4 regions of the Marinomonas sp. 63XJN7_7_ISO-PGPR-S23-202 genome follow, and region 1 is predicted to be linked to each of the others. Evidence: predicted binding sites of a transcription regulator. Region 1 holds the regulator's gene; each other region holds the start of a gene.
What was found. Region 1 encodes sigma-54, which starts transcription at its own class of promoters, with help from an activator protein. Its sites were predicted from a motif close to TGGCACNNNNNTTGCTNT; they were not measured.
Positions count from the first base shown of each region.

Region 2: feaR (transcriptional regulator FeaR) is a predicted target of sigma-54. The motif match lies at 1,853-1,870, and genes of this name have one in related genera.
Region 3: AC0VYG_RS21655 (isoamylase early set domain-containing protein) is a predicted target of sigma-54. The motif match lies at 2,450-2,467, and genes of this name have one in related genera.
Region 4: AC0VYG_RS21740 (ammonium transporter) is a predicted target of sigma-54. The motif match lies at 2,207-2,224, and genes of this name have one in related genera.

Region 1 is NZ_CM149677.1:2,893,132-2,897,592, reverse strand. It holds gene mgtE (magnesium transporter) at 1-845, opposite strand, end outside; gene AC0VYG_RS13460 (HPr family phosphocarrier protein) at 854-1,123, opposite strand; gene AC0VYG_RS13455 (PTS sugar transporter subunit IIA) at 1,150-1,602, opposite strand; gene AC0VYG_RS13450 (RNA polymerase factor sigma-54) at 1,620-3,119, opposite strand; gene lptB (LPS export ABC transporter ATP-binding protein) at 3,207-3,932, opposite strand; gene lptA (lipopolysaccharide transport periplasmic protein LptA) at 3,933-4,461, opposite strand, start outside; gene lptC (LPS export ABC transporter periplasmic protein LptC) at 4,447-4,461, opposite strand, start outside.
Region 2 is NZ_CM149677.1:3,105,640-3,110,100, forward strand. It holds gene AC0VYG_RS14435 (GMC family oxidoreductase) at 1-286, shown strand, start outside; gene AC0VYG_RS14440 (NAD-dependent phenylacetaldehyde dehydrogenase) at 301-1,800, shown strand; gene feaR (transcriptional regulator FeaR) at 1,966-2,865, shown strand; gene AC0VYG_RS14450 (amidase) at 3,077-4,366, opposite strand; gene AC0VYG_RS14455 (alpha-hydroxy-acid oxidizing protein) at 4,442-4,461, opposite strand, start outside.
Region 3 is NZ_CM149677.1:4,700,663-4,705,123, reverse strand. It holds gene betA (choline dehydrogenase) at 1-220, opposite strand, end outside; gene betB (betaine-aldehyde dehydrogenase) at 233-1,690, opposite strand; gene AC0VYG_RS21655 (isoamylase early set domain-containing protein) at 2,092-2,397, opposite strand; gene AC0VYG_RS21650 (hypothetical protein) at 2,720-2,851, shown strand; gene olsF (bifunctional ornithine lipid synthase OlsF) at 2,877-4,461, opposite strand, start outside.
Region 4 is NZ_CM149677.1:4,720,617-4,725,077, forward strand. It holds gene AC0VYG_RS21720 (energy transducer TonB) at 1-299, opposite strand, end outside; gene AC0VYG_RS21725 (ExbD/TolR family protein) at 296-724, opposite strand; gene AC0VYG_RS21730 (ExbD/TolR family protein) at 721-1,143, opposite strand; gene AC0VYG_RS21735 (MotA/TolQ/ExbB proton channel family protein) at 1,133-1,810, opposite strand; gene AC0VYG_RS21740 (ammonium transporter) at 2,337-3,548, shown strand; gene AC0VYG_RS21745 (hypothetical protein) at 3,659-3,922, opposite strand; gene AC0VYG_RS21750 (LysE family translocator) at 4,020-4,461, opposite strand, start outside.

The DNA.
Region 1 (4,461 bases):
GTTTTCATGATTGGCGAGAAAGTGTCTTCGTCGTCTTCCAAACCGGCCATACTGAGCATGGAGTGTTCGGCTTCATCCCGAATAACATCGACCACGTCATCAATGGTAATACGCCCAAGTAGCTTTCCCGTACTGCGATCAATAACGGGGGCGGAGACCAAATCCATTTTTTCAAACACTTGGGCGACTTCGCTTACGGATGTGTCTGAGTGGATGGCGGTGTGGTCTGTCTCCATAATGTCTCGTACAGTGGTTTTTGTATCACAGACTAGGAGTTTGGCTAAGGGAAGCGTTCCCAAAAGTCGGTTTGAGCGGCTGACAACTAACAGGCTATCTGTCATGTCAGGAATTTGTTTATATTGTCGAAGGTAACGAAATACTCTGTCCAAGGTGACGTTAGGGCGAATGGTAATGGTGTCTGTGTTCATTAAGCCACCGGCGGAGTCTTCCGAGTAGCTTAATAAGGCCTCAACTCTTAGTCTGTCCTGAGGAGGCATGGATAAGAGGACTTCACTTACCACCTTGTCTGGCAGGTGTTGCAGTAAGTCGGCTAAATCATCGCTTTCAAAGTGTTCAGATACGGCAACCACCCGCTGGGTGCTCATATTCTCTAGAAACTGTAGGCGTATGTCTTCGTTTAGGTATTGAAGAACCTCGCCTTGGTTTTTGTCTTCAATGAGTTCCCAAAGCTGCTTACGTTCTTTAGGGGGAGAGGATTCTAAAAGGCTAGCAACATCTTGTGCGGGTAAAGCGCCATTTAATAAATAGCGCGTTTGTAATGTGGCGCCAGACTCTAAAGACTCTGTGACCGTTTGTAGGTGGGCGAGTGTATTTTTATCTGGCATTGTTGTCCTTATTCATCTTCCCCAAAGCGATCATTGATTAATGCAATAATGGCCTTGATGGCATCTTCTTCATCTTCACCATTGGTTTTAATGGTGATGTCCGTGCCCTTGCCAGCAGCTAGCATCATCATTGCCATAATGCTTTTACCATCGACATTACGCCCGTCTTTCTCGATGGTAACATCGCAAGAAAAGCGAGAAGTGGTTTCGACTAGTTTTCCTGCGGCTCGTGCATGAAGGCCAAGTTTGTTGATAATGGTGACAGACTCTTCCAACATACCTTTTTCCTTAATTAAGATTAAATCTAATTCAATAATGATTCTAACTCAGTAAGAAGGGCTTGATTGGTCTCGGCCGCTCTTAATTTATTGAGTTTTTCGGTAGATTGCGCCAGCTCGGCAATTTCTGATAGGGTCGATAAATGGTTGTCGCATTCGCTTGGCGGCACAATCAAAGCAAAAATTAAATCCACATTTTTCTTGTCCACGGAGTCGAAATTAATGGCGGATTGCAATGACATGACAACTAGAGCTGTGTGGTTGGCACTCTCCAAACGGCAATGGGGGATGGCAATGCCATTGCCTATGCCAGTACTGCCAAGTTTTTCACGTCCTAGTAATGCATCATAAACTGCTTCGTTGTCGCAATGTAACCGGTTTGATGCAACTTCAGCAATACTTTCTAGTACGCGTTTCTTGCTGATAATATCTTGTTTGGCGATAACGAGTTCAGCTTTTAATATAGATTTCAAAGGCATAAAGAAATGTATCCGTATTAGATGAGTCGTTTGCGTTCATTGGAAGGCGGAATATTCATCGCCTCACGATATTTTGCTACAGTTCGCCTAGCAACCTGAATACCTTGTTCCGCTAAAATACTGGCTAGTTTGTTGTCACTAAGCGGTTTTTTGGCTGGTTCTTCGCTAACGAGCTTCTTAATCATAGCTCGAATAGCGGTCGAAGAACATTCCCCTCCAGAAGCGGTATTGACATGACTGGAGAAAAAATATTTCAGCTCAAAAATGCCTTTAGGAGTATGCATGTATTTCTGTGTGGTTACTCGAGAAATAGTAGACTCATGCATGCCGACCTCTTCTGCGACATCATGAAGCACCATAGGTTTCATAGCTTCTTCACCGAGTTCGAAGAAGTCGATCTGTCGATTCACAATGCAACTAGTGACTTTTAGTAAAGTTTCATTGCGGCTTTGCAAGCTTTTCATGAACCATTTTGCTTCTTGCAAGGAGTTTTTGATGTACGTGACATCTTCTGATGTGGAAGCTGTTGCTGCCATGGCGGAGTAGGTTTCGTTTATCTTAACCGGTGGCAGAGCGTCATTATTCAGTTCAACTTGCCAGACGTTATTGCGTTTTCGTACAGACACATCGGGGATAACATAATCGGTATCGTCCGTGTCAATGATGGACCCTGGTCGAGGATTAAGTTGCTGGATCAGTTCAATCACTTCTTTGAGCGATTCTTCCTTTAGTTTTGTTTTTCGGCTTAATTGAGTGAAATCTCGATTACCAAGCAGAGGGAGATAGTTGTCTACTAAATTATAGGTGCTCTTATACAAAGGGTGCTCGCGGAACAGTTCTAATTGAACTAACAAGCAATCACGCAGATCAATAGAGCATACACCAACGGGATCAAAACGTTGTAAGCGGTGTTGAACCGCAATGACCTCATCAAGCTCAAGGTCTTCAAGTTCAGAGGTCAATGACTCCCAAATTTCATCTGGGGAAATGCTTAAATACCCATCGGACTGAACACACTCAATGATGGCGTAAGCAATCTCAATATCCCTATCTGACATGTGGGTGAGGTTGAGCTGCCAAATTAAATGGTCTTGAATGCTTTCTTCTGGTGCGTTACGACTTTCAAAATCCCCATCATTTTCATAGCTGTTGGAGTGGCTGACAGACGCTGCTGAATTTTGGTAGGTATCGTCCCAATCGCTGTCAATGGATAGCTCTTCTGGAATACTATCGGTCCATTCTGATTCGACCTTTGCTTCTTCGCTGCTGTTTGACTCAACCTTTTTTTCAGACGCGTGTGTGTTGTCGCTATCACTATCGCGTTCTTTCAATGCTGATGGGGCATCACTAGAAGTGTATTCCTCATCATCAATTTCCAGTAGCGGATTAGACTCTAAAAATTCATGGATCTCCTGTTTAAGATCCAACGTTGAAAGCTGCAGTAAACGAATGGCTTGCTGCAACTGTGGCGTCATGGTCAGTTGTTGACCAAGCTTTAATTGTAAAGACTGCTTCATAGAGCAACTCTTTTATCGTTAAGTTGAAAGTAAGAAAGATGGAACAAGTTATGCATGTTACTCCCTTTGAGTTGCAAAAATAAGAGGTTATAAGCGGAAGTCGTCACCTAAGTAGACTTTTTTCACTTGTTCGTTGTTGATAACGGTATCGGCATCCCCTGATGCGATGATGTGTCCATTACCAACAATGTAGGCTTTATCACAGATGTCGAGAGTTTCTCTGACGTTGTGGTCGGTAATTAACACACCAATACCACTTTCTTGTAAATGCCTGATAATGAGCTTTATATCGCCCACTGAAATAGGATCCACACCAGCGAATGGCTCGTCAAGTAATATGAACTTGGGGTTCATCGCGAGTGCCCGGGCGATTTCAACTCGGCGACGCTCCCCCCCAGACAGCGCCATACCCAAGTTAGAGCGAATGTGAGTAACATGAAATTCTTTTAATAAGCTTTCTAATCGCTCTTTTCTTTGGGCTCTATTAAGCTCTTTTCGTGTTTCAAGAATGGCGTAAATGTTGTCTTCTACCGACATTTTTCTAAAAATAGACGCTTCTTGCGGGAGATAGCCTATGCCTTTTTGAGCACGGGTATGCATGGCATATTTGGTGATGTCCTGGCCATCGATAAAGATGCCGCCGGCGTCATTGGTGACCATGCCAACGATCATATAAAAACAGGTTGTTTTACCCGCGCCATTCGGTCCGAGTAAGCCAACCGCCTGGCCTGATTCGACAGAGAGGGAAACATCTTTAACCACTTGGCGTTTTTTATAACTTTTTGCGAGATTTTTTGCTTCTAAAACGGCCATTTACTTCTCTTTTTTCTGTGGTGATGCTTGTTTTTTTTCGGTTTGTGGCTGTAGCGTCATGGAAACTCGGCCTGATCCTTCTTTCTCGGCGCTGAAGGTGCCATTTTTGATGTAGTAGACAATATGGTCGGCGGTGATTTTGTCATCCATTCTGTTTAAGTAGCCGTCCCCAAAAATTTCCACTTTGGACTGAGCGGTTTTATAGATGACTTTATTACCACGACTAATCATCATATTACCTTGCCAATCGATTTGTTGGCTAAATTTGGCAGGGTGGCCCGTTGCAATGAGTTCGGTGAATTTACGCGTCTTAGGATTGGTGATGACTTTCAGATACTGGGCTTGAATTTCAATCGAACCTTGTTTTACAAATACGTCACCTGTATAGACGGCTTCGCCTGTTTTTTGATCAAAATGGGCTTGATTGGACTGTATATTTAATGGTTTGCTTGTATCATCTGGAAGCGCTAGTACCCATTGGCTTACGAATAAGCCGGCTAAGAAAGTACATACCTTAATGTGTTGCTTC
Region 2 (4,461 bases), 210 kb from region 1:
CAAGAAGGTGGTCGAGCCAAATAACATTGCTATCGATGACACAGACGCGTTGGAAACCTTTGTGCGTCAAAATATCAAAACCGTCTACCACCCCGGCGGCACATGCAAAATGGGAGTGTCTCGTAGTGACTCTGTCATTGACTTAGAACTCAAAGTTCACGGCACCAAAAACCTTCGAGTGGTGGATCTCTCTATTTGCCCACAAGTACCTAGTGGTAACACCAACGCCGTTGCCATGATGATTGGCGAGCGCGGCGCGCACTTCACACTAAATTCTTCAAATTAAGGAGCAATAACATTATGTCAGACATTCCATTATTAGATGCTACCCAAGGCTTTTTGAAACAAGAACATGGTCAGTTCATTAATGGCCAATCAAGCTACACTAAAAATGCTCAAACGCCTGCCAGTGGTACATTCGATATTATCAACCCTGCGACAGAAGCCATTATTTCTAAAATTCACTGCGCCACAGCTCAAGAGGTCGACACGGCAATAGAGTCCTCCTACCAAGCATTTAAAGGTACTTGGGGGAAAACATCCCCTTATACACGTGGCGTTATCCTCAATAAACTGGCGGATTTAATTGAACAGAACGGGGAAGAAATTGCCCAATTAGAAACCTTGTGTAGCGGCAAATCCATCCACCTTTCACGCATGTTTGAAGTGCAACAAAGCGCGATGTTCTTGCGTTATTTCGCTGGTTGGAGCACTAAAATAAATGGCGAAACCATGACGCCGTCTTTTCCTTCTATGCAAGGGGAAGAATACAGTGCTTTCACTCGCAGAGAAGCCATTGGCGTCGTCGCCGGTATTTTACCTTGGAATTTTTCGGTCATGATTGCCTGTTGGAAAATCGGCGCGGCACTTTGTACTGGTTGTACCATTGTTCTTAAACCAAGTGAGTTCACACCGCTGACTATTCTGCGTATTGCTGAATTAGCAAAAGAAGCTGGCGTACCAGACGGTGTTCTTAACATAGTAAATGGCAAAGGCGATGTTGGTGGACAACTTATCCAACACCCTAAAGTTCGCAAAGTCTCTTTTACCGGTTCTGTCGCGACAGGCAAGAAAATTAGCGCAACAGCTTCCGCTGATCTGACTCGCTGCACTTTAGAGCTAGGTGGCAAAAACACCGCTGCAGTTTTAAAAGATGCGGATATTGATCGGGTTGTTGGCGGCCTTTTTCAGTTGGGTTACATACATCAAGGCCAAGTATGTGCCGCACCAGAACGTGTTTATGTTCACTCCTCTCGCCTTGACGAATTAACAACGAAGCTCGCACAAAAATTGAGTGAAGCCAAAATTGGTTCTCCGCTTGATGAAAGTGTTTATTTCGGCCCCCTCTCTAACGAACCGCAATTCAACAAGGTTTGCGAATACTTAGAAATTGCCCACAAAGAAAGCCGAGTCTTACACGGCGGCAAAGCCATTGAGGGCGAAGGTTTTTTTGTTGAGCCTACGATAGTGCAAGCATCCAGCGTTGATGAAACACTCATGCAAGAAGAGACATTTGGACCAATCATTAGCTTTATGCCTTATGAAGACGAAGAAGAGTTAATTGATCTAATCAATAATACGCCATTTGGTTTAAGCAGCAGTATCTGGACCAATAACTTATCTCAAGCCATGCGAATGATCCCGAAAATTGAGTCTGGTACAGTTTGGGTCAATATGCACTCTATCCTTGACCCTTCTGTGCCATTTGGGGGCACTAAACAATCCGGTGTCGGCCGAGAGTTTGGCCGTGAATTCATCAATGACTATACCGAAGTCAAATCCGTGATCATGTGCTACTAAAAACCAAGAGAAAACTGCAAAAGATTAGACCTTGACATCATGTGAATTTAGTTGGAACAATACTTGCTGAAATAGTTTATATTTCAACTAAATTCGCATGACTTTTAAGGTACTTATACATCAATAAGTCGATCTCTAGAGAGCCATGCATAATGGGAGAAAGAAATGCTCGACTTAGATCGCTGGGAACACTCTGTACACTCTATTTGCGGCAATTTTGACACTCAACCACATCGCAACATCCCTTTTATCGGCAATATGAGACTGGATGATCATAACGGTTTGGATGTGGTTCACATCGAAACCAATGCAGAAAAGATAGTCCGCTCAAAGTCAACGAGCCAAGACGACAAACACTATTTTGTCATTCTACAAAAGCAAGGCACCATGGGGTTTTCTTGGTCGAATAACAAAGACCTATTGTTACCAGGCGAAATTGCGCTTATTGATTCGTCTTTGCCTTACGACATGCATCCCCAAGGCCTAATACAACAAATGTCCGTGCATTTACCAAAAGCTTATGTTGACAGTTTATGCTCTATACACGCACAACACCGAATCACCAAAATTGCTCAGAACCGTTCCAGCAGTCAAATGTTACTGACTATGTTACGTCAATTGGCCAATACTGATTACCAAAACCCCTCTTTTCAGGAAGATGGCGATGCATTGCAGTACGCCATTAGCGCGTTAATCAAACCTTCCCTTGAGCATACAAATAGTGACTCAGCGTCTTTGATGAAAGAACGAGCTAAACAGCACATATTGCGCCTTTTGACCGAAGAAAACCTTAGTCCAGACCATATAGCAAACGCCATGAACATGTCGAAAAGATCACTCTATCGACTTTTCTCTGAAGAGAATCTCAGCGTAGCTCAATTTATTTTGCAGATGCGCATCGAAAAATGCTGTGAAGACATGCTTACTGCGGATGCAATGCAACAACCATTATCAATTACGGAAGTGGCTTATCGTTGGGGGTTTTCAGACGCATCACAACTATCTCGCGCCTTTAAGCGAGTCAAAGGGGTCTCTCCAAGACAGTGGCGAAAAAGCCAAGCGTAATTAAGCTCGTTCAATCATATTTTGCGGCTTATTTTTTTATCCTCAAAAGATCAACACTCTCTAATACGATGAAAACCTTATCGAAATATTGATCTAAACAGGGACACTAAAACACGTATTTCTCTAGTGAAAAGTAACCATAAGTTTAGCGTCCCTATTCATTAGATAGCATAAATCGAATAAGCCACACTTATTATCAGAGCAAGACAACTTAATTTAACAGTTCTTTAAACCAGCTAGCATGGCTCAATAGGTCATCGTCTTCACGTACTTTACCGATAAGCTGCAATCCTAAAGGGATGCCATTTTCATCTTTCATGCCCGGTACGTTAATCACAGGAAGCCCCATAGCTTGCCAAGGACGACTCATGTGTGGTGCCCCAGTGGCTGCATGACCTAGCGGTGCGATATCTGGTGCGGCTGGCGCTAAGATGGCATCAGCCTTTGGCACATAACGCCATAACCAATCTCGACACGCTTGCACTGCCTCCAATGACGCGACATAACTTGAACGATCCATAGTAAGACCTTGTTCCATCAAAGTGGCTAATGGGTCGCTTAGTTGGTTTGGCTGAAAGGATTCTATCACTAAGTTACGACACACTTCCCAGGCCATGATATTAATATGGTGGTTCACCATGTCTTTTATGCGATTACCAGCATCCAACTCAACCACTTTGACGCCTTGCGCCTTGAGCTTATCTACAGCCTTTTGTGTAGCACTTTCCATCGCTGGTGACGTCTCACCGACCGATTCTCCATGACAGACCAATACGCATTTTGGCGCTATTGATTCGCTCGCTTTAATAGAAACAGGCTGACGCAACAAGATCGCGCGCAGTAGCTGAATATCTTCGACATTACGCGCAAACAGCCCCAGTGAATCAAGCGACTGCGCCAATGGCTGACCACCGCGTAATGAAAATTCGCCACGACTTCCTACGTAACCAATGGTACCGCAATAAGCAGCAGGACGAATCACCGACGCTGCGGTTTGAGAACCCAACGCCATTGGCACCATGTTGTCAGCAATGGCAGCAGCAGAACCACTAGACGAGCCACCCGGTGTACGTTCTAAATCGGCAGGATTTTTGGTTTTTCCCGGTTTAAAATAAGCAAATTCTGTCGTAACGGTTTTCCCTAACACTATGCCACCCGCAGCACGAATTAAGGCGACACAGGTTGCGTCTTCAACTGGCTGTCGTCCAGCATGAATCGATGAGCCCATTTCCGTTGGCATTTCCTCGGTATCAATAATGTCCTTCACACCCAATGGCAGCCCTTTTAATAAACTGGCATCAAAGAAGGCTTTATCAGCTCGATAATAAGCAAGGTATTCATCACGAGTGCGCTTCTTTTGCCAAGCACCCACCTCAGGCTCACGGGCTTCTATGCGATCAAAACAAGCGTGAATGATCGCTTCAGTAGTGCAATCCCCTTCTTCTATGGCGCGTAGCATTTGGCACAAGCCCATTTCATTTACATCAATGCTCTTATTCATAAATAAACTGCCTACTCGTGTTGTAAAAAAGAATTTAAAATCTCATTAGAGTAAATAAAGTCGCTCGACCTAACATCACGCCCTGCGCGCCAAGA
Region 3 (4,461 bases), 1.8 Mb from region 1:
CCAGGCCTGGTTCCTTTTCTGTGTGGAATTGCCAAGCGTATTTTTCTGTATTCATCGGATACGATAAGGCGGTTGGCATTTGGATGAAGACGCTCTTATCAGAGCCGCCCATTTCCAATAGCAGTACCTTGTTGTCGCCGCTTTCGGTTAAGCGATCCGCCAGCACACAGCCTGCGGAGCCTGCGCCGACGATGATGTAGTCATACATTTCGTTTGCCATTTTTCCTCCAGGTTAGTATGGGTTGGGGATGTCGTTCAAATCCACAAAGACACTCTTGGTTTGGGTATAGTGGTATAGAGTTTGAATACCGTTTTCACGTCCTACCCCAGAACTCTTATAGCCGCCAACTGGCATTTCTGCAGGAGAGGCACCCCATGAGTTAATCCAGCAGATACCGGCTTGCATCTGTGCAATCACACGGTGAGCACGGGCAATGTCTTTGGTGAACACGCCAGCGGCTAAGCCATATTCGGTGTCATTGGCGCGGGCGATGACTTCGTCTTCATCGGTGAAGCTCAGTACGGACATTACTGGGCCAAAAATTTCGTCACGCACTTGTGGCATGTCGTCGGTACAATCCGTGAAGACGGTTGGTGCAACAAATGCTCCGTTTTCTAGACCATTTTCCGTGACTTGGTAGCCGCCGCACAGCAAGGTGGCTCCGGCTTCTTTTGCCGCATCGATATAACCAAGAACTTTCTTCATGTGATCTTTAGAGATCAACGCGCCCACTTGGGTTTCCATGTCCATTGGGTTGCCAATGACCATGGCTTCAGTACGGGCTTTAAGCTCTTGGGTAAACGCGTCTAGTATGTCGGCATGGACAAACACTCGGGTACCGTTGGTACAGACTTCGCCTTGTGTATAAAAATTTGCCAACATGGCGGCTGAAACGGCTTGGTCGATCGGCATGTCTGGGAAGATGATCATCGGCGACTTTCCGCCCAATTCCATGGTCACGTCTTTTAGAGACTGGGCTGACGCGGACATGACTTTTTTACCTGTGCCGACTTCTCCCGTAAAGGAAACTTTGTCGATCTCAGGATGACTGGTGATCAGCTGACCAGTACGTGCATCCCCTTGGACAACATTGAATACCCCATCGGGCAAACCTGCTTTCGTATAGATTTCGGCCAGTTTCAGGGCGGTTAATGGGGTTTCTTCTGATGGTTTAAAGATCATTGCATTGCCTGCTGCCAAGGCTGGGCCAGATTTCCAACAGGCAATTTGAATAGGGTAGTTCCAAGCGCCTATTCCCGCACAGATGCCCAATGGCTCTTTACGTGTGTAGTAGAAGCTACCGTTTCCTAAGTCTTGGTATTCACCTTGGATTTTATCGGTTAGTCCGGCGTAATACTCAATGACATCCGCTCCGGTTTCGATATCAACACAAATGGCTTCTTGAAGTGGTTTACCCGTGTCTAGCACTTCTAAACGAGCCAGCTCTTCGTTGTGCTCACGTAGTAGTTCAGCAGCCCTTTTCAAAATACGGCCGCGTTCAACAGGACTCATCGCGGCCCATACTTTCTGGCCTTCTTTTGCTGATGCAATGGCGGCATCAAGCTCTGCTTGGCCTGCATGCTCTATGGTGGCGATCACTTCACCCGTTGCCGGATTTAAGGTATCGAAGTGCTCTCCACTGGTGGATGCATAGTAGCGGCCGTGAATGTATTGCTGCTGATGTGCCATGGTAAACCTCTCTTGTAGTTTGGTTTATCGTAGAGACAACTTTTCTAACGGATGCGTTGGCTACCTCGAAAAAGGTCTCAAAAAAATTAATAGTGTTTTCTCGTACTGGAGGATAAACACCTTTTTCTTTAGTCTCACAGGTACTTTGTTTTCTATAAAAAGAATCGCACGTTATTTTTTATTAAACGCGCGTTTAATAAAAAGCAATTGTACACATTTTAGCTATAAATTGCAGCCCGTCTTTGTGAGAGGTTGTTAATGAAGAGAGGGAGGGAATAGAGAAAAAGGCGCAAAAAAGCCCTAAAAAGATGAAGAAACATCTTTTTAAACAGTAGGATAGTACTTTATGCCTTTCTTAGTGTCGGAAGTAGGAAAGGCATAAAAAATATTTATTTGTTGCCTTATAGGCTGAGCACGCAGTTGTTATCAAGGCTGACAGGGCTGGGAACATAATCGTCAGCCATGTCATCGTTAAGCCATTTTTCACCGTCAATGACATAGCGAAACTGATAAGCATTATTCACTTGCAAGTTCAGGGTAGAAGCAAATAGTCCTGATTTTTGTTTGCGCATCGGGTTGGCTTTGCTATCCCAGTTATTAAAATCACCGACCACTGAGACGGATTTTGCTCCACTGACTTTGTCAGCGGGAAGCGCAAACTTTACTTTACATTCTGGTTTTGTCTTTAAATAGGTTTTCTCGATCATTTCCAGCTCCTATGTTCATTTTTGAAGTGACAGCTAAGGTATCGAACAAGTTCTAGCAAGACCTGCGCCAGATAGTATTCACTGTCACGTTAAGAAATAAAGAAGTGAGAGTCATTTCCTGAGTCTCAGTACTATGCGCCACACCCCTAAGAGACTGTTGCTCGCGACCTCATGCATAGGTCTCTTATAGTTTATAAGCAAATAACCCTTTTGCCATAACTTAGTGCATGACCGTTTAAAAAACAAACAGTTTAGGGCATTTTTTTGACTATACTTACTATTGAGAAGTAAAAAACAAATATAGAGTAAGAGGAGTCATGTGATGAGCCCTGAAGCCATTGTCCTCATTGTGTTGGTCTTAATGTTGTTGGTCAAAATCACCTATAAGATTGTGGTCAAACGTCATCATGATAAACATGGTCGACACCACCACACCCATGGTCATCATCATTGATGTCTAGGGATTAAGCAATTGTTTATTAATCCCCCAAGTAGCGGTTACGCTTGGTTTCTTTGACTTTAGTAAGATCGACTAACACCAAACCATCAATGCAATAGCCGAAGTCGACATCCACGCCAAAGTCTAGAAAGCGAACGCCACCGGGCTCGCACAGTTCCGAATATTGCTTGAATAAAGTCGGAACGCTGGCACCCAAATGACCCAATTGCTCTTTTAGTGTGCGAAAATCTTCTTCGTAACGCTCGCCTTTTAACAGCCCCGAGATGATATCTTGGTGCTCTTGAGAGACTTGGTAGGGGTTAAAGGAGCGAGCTAGGTACTCTGTGTCAGGAAAGTATTTTTTATAAAAACTGACGATCAAGTCTTTCGCTATTTGCGGATAGCTATTACTTAAGCTCACTGGGCCAAACATGTAACGAATTTCTGGATGGCGCTTCAAGTAGGCGCCAATGCCATACCATAAGTAATCCAGACTGCGCATGCCCCAGTATTTGGGCTGTACAAAACTTCTACCCAATTCAATGCCCTGCTCAAAATAGGCTTCCATATCGCAGGAGTAAGAGAAGAGTTCTGCACTGTAAATACGGTTTTGATCGTCTTCTTTCATGTAGCGAGCCACTTCGCCAATGCGATAGGCCCCAACAATTTCAAGTGCTTCTTCATCCCATAAAACCAGGTGGCGATAATACTGATCATACTTATCTAAATCTGAGCGTTCCCCCGTTCCTTCTCCGACCTTGCGAAACGCGATCTCACGTAAGCGGCCGATCTCTTTCATAGTGACGGACATAGGGTCGTAATCCACTAAGAAGATTTGTTTATTATCCTTGGTTGAGCCCAGGTGTTCCGCTTTTTTCAATTCGGTTTTAATTGACTGGCGATTTTGTGGATGTTCAACCGTCTTTTCTGTTTTTAATAGGGGCTTTTTACCTTTGGCAATACGATATAAATGGCGTTTGACCAGTTTATTCTTCTCTTTATCACTCAATGGCAGCTTGGACAACTCTTGAACCGGTATTGCCTGGCCTACTTGCATTGGAATCTTACGATTGCGCTGACGAAACATTTCATTTGGTAATTGAATCGTAGACAGAGGACGATACAAAATAGAGCTGGTGTAAAACATCATGGAATTACGACCACCAATATGCACGGGTAAAATTGGACTGTTGGTCTTTTTCGCCAGTTTTAAGTAGTTTTCATTCCAGCGCTGGTCTTTTACGCCACTGGGTGAGATACGAGAGACCTCACCAGCCGGAAAGATAATCACGGCTTCATCATTATGTAGACTATTCATTATGGCTTTTAGTTGCTGGCGCCCTGTTTTACCGCCCATATTATCCACTGGTAACACTAAACTTTTTAAACCATCTAGGCTCATCAATAAGTCATTGGCGACGATTTTGACATCAGGGCGAATTTCCCCAATTAAGCGTAATAAAGCCAGACCATCCAAGGCGCCAAGAGGGTGGTTTGCGATGATCATGACACGACCAATAGCGGGAATATTACGGCGGTCTACTTGACTGACCTGATAGCTAAAATTGAAGTGATCCAAGACGCGATCAATAAATTCAAAACCGACAGAGTCTTTATTTTTTTCT
Region 4 (4,461 bases), 1.8 Mb from region 1:
TCTTCCACGACTGGTTTGGGCTTTTTCTCTACCTTTTTCGGCTCTGGTTTAACCACTTCTTGTTGCGTCTTTTCTACTTTCGCAACCTGCTTCTTCTCTTTGTTATCGGAATCACTCTGCACACTGTTTTTCTTGGAAGCCCCCATGTCGCCCATCATACCAAGATCGAACTCAATGCCTTGCTGACCTGGTGCTTTACTACCTTCGGAAGAGGGATAAAAAAAACCATAAAAAGCCGCCGCATGAAGAGAAACCGCTATCCCCCCAGCCACTAACCAATGACGTTTGGAAATCATCATGACCCTTTTGCTAATTGTGTTGCTAAGCTGACTTTTGTTAACCCAGATAAACGAATCTGGCTAAACACAGGACGCAATGCTTCCACTGGAACAGAACCGTCCGCTTTGATTTGCACCCAGAACGCCTCTTTATTAGAAGATTGTGCGAACTTCCTCTCTAAATACGGTTTAATCGCATCGATCTTTACCAAGTTGTCATCCAAATAAATACGCTTATCCGCACCAACAACAATCAACACGTTGGGATCCGATTTGGGACGGTTTTCACTAATGGAAGTCGGTGGAACAATGGGGATCGGATCAGCCTTACGAATTTGCCCCGCCACCATAAAAAACACCAACATCAAGAAAACGACATTGATCAAAGGCACCAAACTGTCATCATCAGACTTGGTTTTTAACGCAAACATTTGATCTATTTTCATGGCGTGGTCTGACCCGAAAAAGCATTGGCAATGGACACGGTTTTCGCCCCATTGACTTTTAAGCGATCAGCCAAGTTCATTAAACTTTGCAAGTTCACCTCATTGTCAGCCTTAATCGCGAACACGCCCTTTTTGTGTGCTTTAATCATCGAACTTAACCAAGCCGTGTCCGCTAAAGAATGGGCAACACCATTCAGCCAAACTCGCCCATCATTTTGCTTGAGCGTCAGCACCAAAAAGTCGTCTTTATCTGGCGTGGCGGTATCATGAGCAGGCACCGAAAGCGGCGTATTCACACTACGCCATGGCACAAAGCTGGATGTCAGCATGAAAAACAACAATAAAATGAACACCACATCAATGAGTGGCGTTAGACTAATCGCCTGCTTACGCTTTGGCTGACTCAGGTTAAGCGGCATGCAAAACCTCTTTGGCGGCTTTCGCTACCAAACGCTCCGCTTCCTTACTGGTGAATACTTGCGTTACCGCATCATTGATATTATGAGCAATACGCTCGATTTTACGTTCAAGCCAGCTATGTAAACTCACCACAGGAATCGCCACCGCCAAGCCAACGGCTGTCGTCAACAAGGCCTGCCAAATACCACCAGACAACACCGAGGGATCGACCTGGTTACCCGCCCCTTGCATTTGCTGGAAAGCCGTAATCATCCCCAGAACCGTACCGAGCAAGCCTAATAAAGGACTCAAGCTAGCAATAATTTCTAAGGGACGAAGGTAGGAACGTAACTGGTTCAATTGATTTATCGCCAAGCGCTCAACTTCTTCCCGGATCAAACTCACATCCATATTGCCAGCTTGCAAAGAGCGCATGGAGAAGCCAACCAGCGAATCGATTGGACGTTTTTCATCAAGCAATTCAAGGGCTTGCTCGCCCTCTTTTTTACGCCAAGCGACCAACGCTTGATCGACGGTTTTCCGGCTTTCTGCTCGCAATGACGACAGCTGCCATAATTTCAACAGCACAATGGTCAAAGCAATAACGGAAAACCCGATTAGAATCCAAACAACAGGCCCGCCGACCTGTAAAAAATCGATTACTTTCTGCTGTACTGAACTTTCCACGACTGGCTCCGGAGTGATAACAAAACATAACAAATGATATTCATTATCAATATCGTTTTCAATATTTAATTCTGTAAATACTGAGACGCCTTATGGTAAGCACTGGTTTGAGCGGTGTTTTTCTCTTTGATAGAAAAGATTTACCTACAGGAGAGGCTCTCCACATCCGATAAAATCGCGTAATACACCAACTCAGATGCGTTAGCCCTTTCCAGAGATGCTGCACCTGAATGGGGCTTCACATTCAAGTATCCCTGCGATGTTGCGATGCAACGAAGGTGGCGGTATTTAGATCAACATTACCCTTTCTCAATTTACATCCACCCTCCCCCAGTCAATTTACATCCACCCAGATGGTGCAGCCACCAACAAAAAAGCACCAATATAATGCAAATATGGAATGAAAATTGCTTAAAACAGTGCTTCCAGGTAAATATTCAATCATTTATCGTTAATTCGGTTCTAAAAAAGAGCAAAAATAAAAATTTTTAGCACTTATTCGGTGCAATTAACTTAGGGGCGCTTCGTGACAGTCACAAACAGTGCAGTAGACATGCTGATTTCCAATTCAAATACACTTTTTATTCTTCTCGGCGCCATCATGGTGTTTACCATGCATGCGGGCTTTGCATTTTTAGAAGTGGGCACCGTACGCCACAAAAACCAAGTCAATGCGCTCGTCAAAATCATGACGGATTTTGCCGTTTCCGCACTGGTCTATTTTTTCATTGGTTATCACATAGCCTATGGTATAAGTTTTTTCCAAAGCGCCGCCACGCTGTCACAAAACAGTGGTTACGCCTTGGTAAAATTTTTCTTTCTCATGACATTCGCGGCAGCCATCCCCGCCATTATTTCCGGTGGCGTAGCAGAACGCGCGAAGTTTTACCCTATGCTGATATCCGCAGCCATCATCGTCGGAATTGCTTATCCTTTCTTAGAAGGTTTGGTATGGAACGGAAACTATGGTTTTCAAAGCTGGTTAGCTCATCAATATGGCGCGCCATTTCATGATTTCGCAGGGTCTATTGTCGTGCATGGGTTTGGTGGCTGGGTTGCTCTGGTTGCCATCGTGTTACTAGGTACTCGTAATGGTCGTTTTAGACATGGCAAATTAGTTGCGTTTGCGCCCTCCAATATTCCTTTTCTAGCACTAGGCGCGTGGATTCTCTGTATTGGATGGTTTGGCTTTAATGTGATGTCAGCACAAACAATGAATGGCATCAGTGGGTTAGTGGCTGTCAATACTCTAATGGCGATGGTCGGCGGGATTATCGCGGCCATGGTTCTAGGCAACAAAGACCCTGGTTTTATTCACAATGGTCCTCTCGCGGGTCTCGTTGCCGTCTGCGCTGGATCAGACATCATGCATCCCATTGGCGCATTGGCCACTGGCCTGATCGCGGGTGCCCTATTTACCAAGCTATTCACACTCATCCAACAAAAATACCAACACATAGACGACGTGCTTGGTGTATGGCCTTTACATGGTATTTGCGGAACCTGGGGCGGTCTGGCAGCAGGTATCTTTGGCCTAAAATCATTAGGCGGGGTGGGCAATGTTAGCTTTATGTCTCAACTTATCGGCTCTTTGACTGGCATAGGAATCGCCGTCGTCAGTGGTTTGGTGGTGTATGGCACGGTTAAAGCCGTTAGTGGGTTACGCTTAAGCGAGGAGGAAGAATACAATGGTGCTGACCTTTCCATCCATAAAATAGGCGCTGACAGTAAAGATTAAAACCCTTTGTGTCGTAACTACAAACCAAAGAATTCACCTTCCCTAAGCGCTTGTGATTCACGACAAGCGCTTAGGGTCTCATCCATACAGGTTGTTGCAACAAGCCGTGCTTATTTACGCTTGTCACGTAGGTTTATTGTTGATAACGAGCTTAATTCCTTCATCAAGGTAAAGACATTCCCTTTGGCGACTTCAGCTTCGAAGCGGTCTTGCATGATGCCAAGGTCTTTACGTAAATCATGGGGTAACGCACTGAGCTTTTTTCGTGTGCTGTAGCGTTCAAAACAATGAGCAAAATGATGCAGTAACGCAATGATGATCATATCAACCTCGCTTGCCAAATGAGATGAGTGAATGAACAATACTAAGCGCATTCACACCAGCCCAACAGACGCAGACAACCCCTTTCAAAAGCACACAGAATGCAATACAGCACATCTGTATTGTGATTATCAGTGTGCTCTGTGTATTTTACAGATTCATAATAAAGCGATAAGCCACATAGAAGAGTAAACAGGCCATCACACGATTGATCCAAGCCATCACCTTGGGGTTCATTGCCGCTTTTTTAAGACGCGCCCCCGCCAACAAATAGACACTCGGTGCGCCACAAGCCATGATGGAAAGCCCCACTGACCAAAGTGCTATCTGTCCACCTTCAATGTGCGCTCGCGGGAACTGCACGGTCACAATGGGCACGATGGCGACCAGCGATTTGGGGTTACAAAGCTGCAATACCAATCCCGTTTTAAAACTCACCGACGTCTCTTGGGCTGTAGACGACTCTTTTTGGAAGCTCGCTTTGAGAATTTTTACGCCAAGATAGGCAATATACAGTCCGCCTACAACAGCAATAACCGATTGATATTCTTTAGGAATAATCTCACTACCAAGATAGCCGATCAGTAAAAAC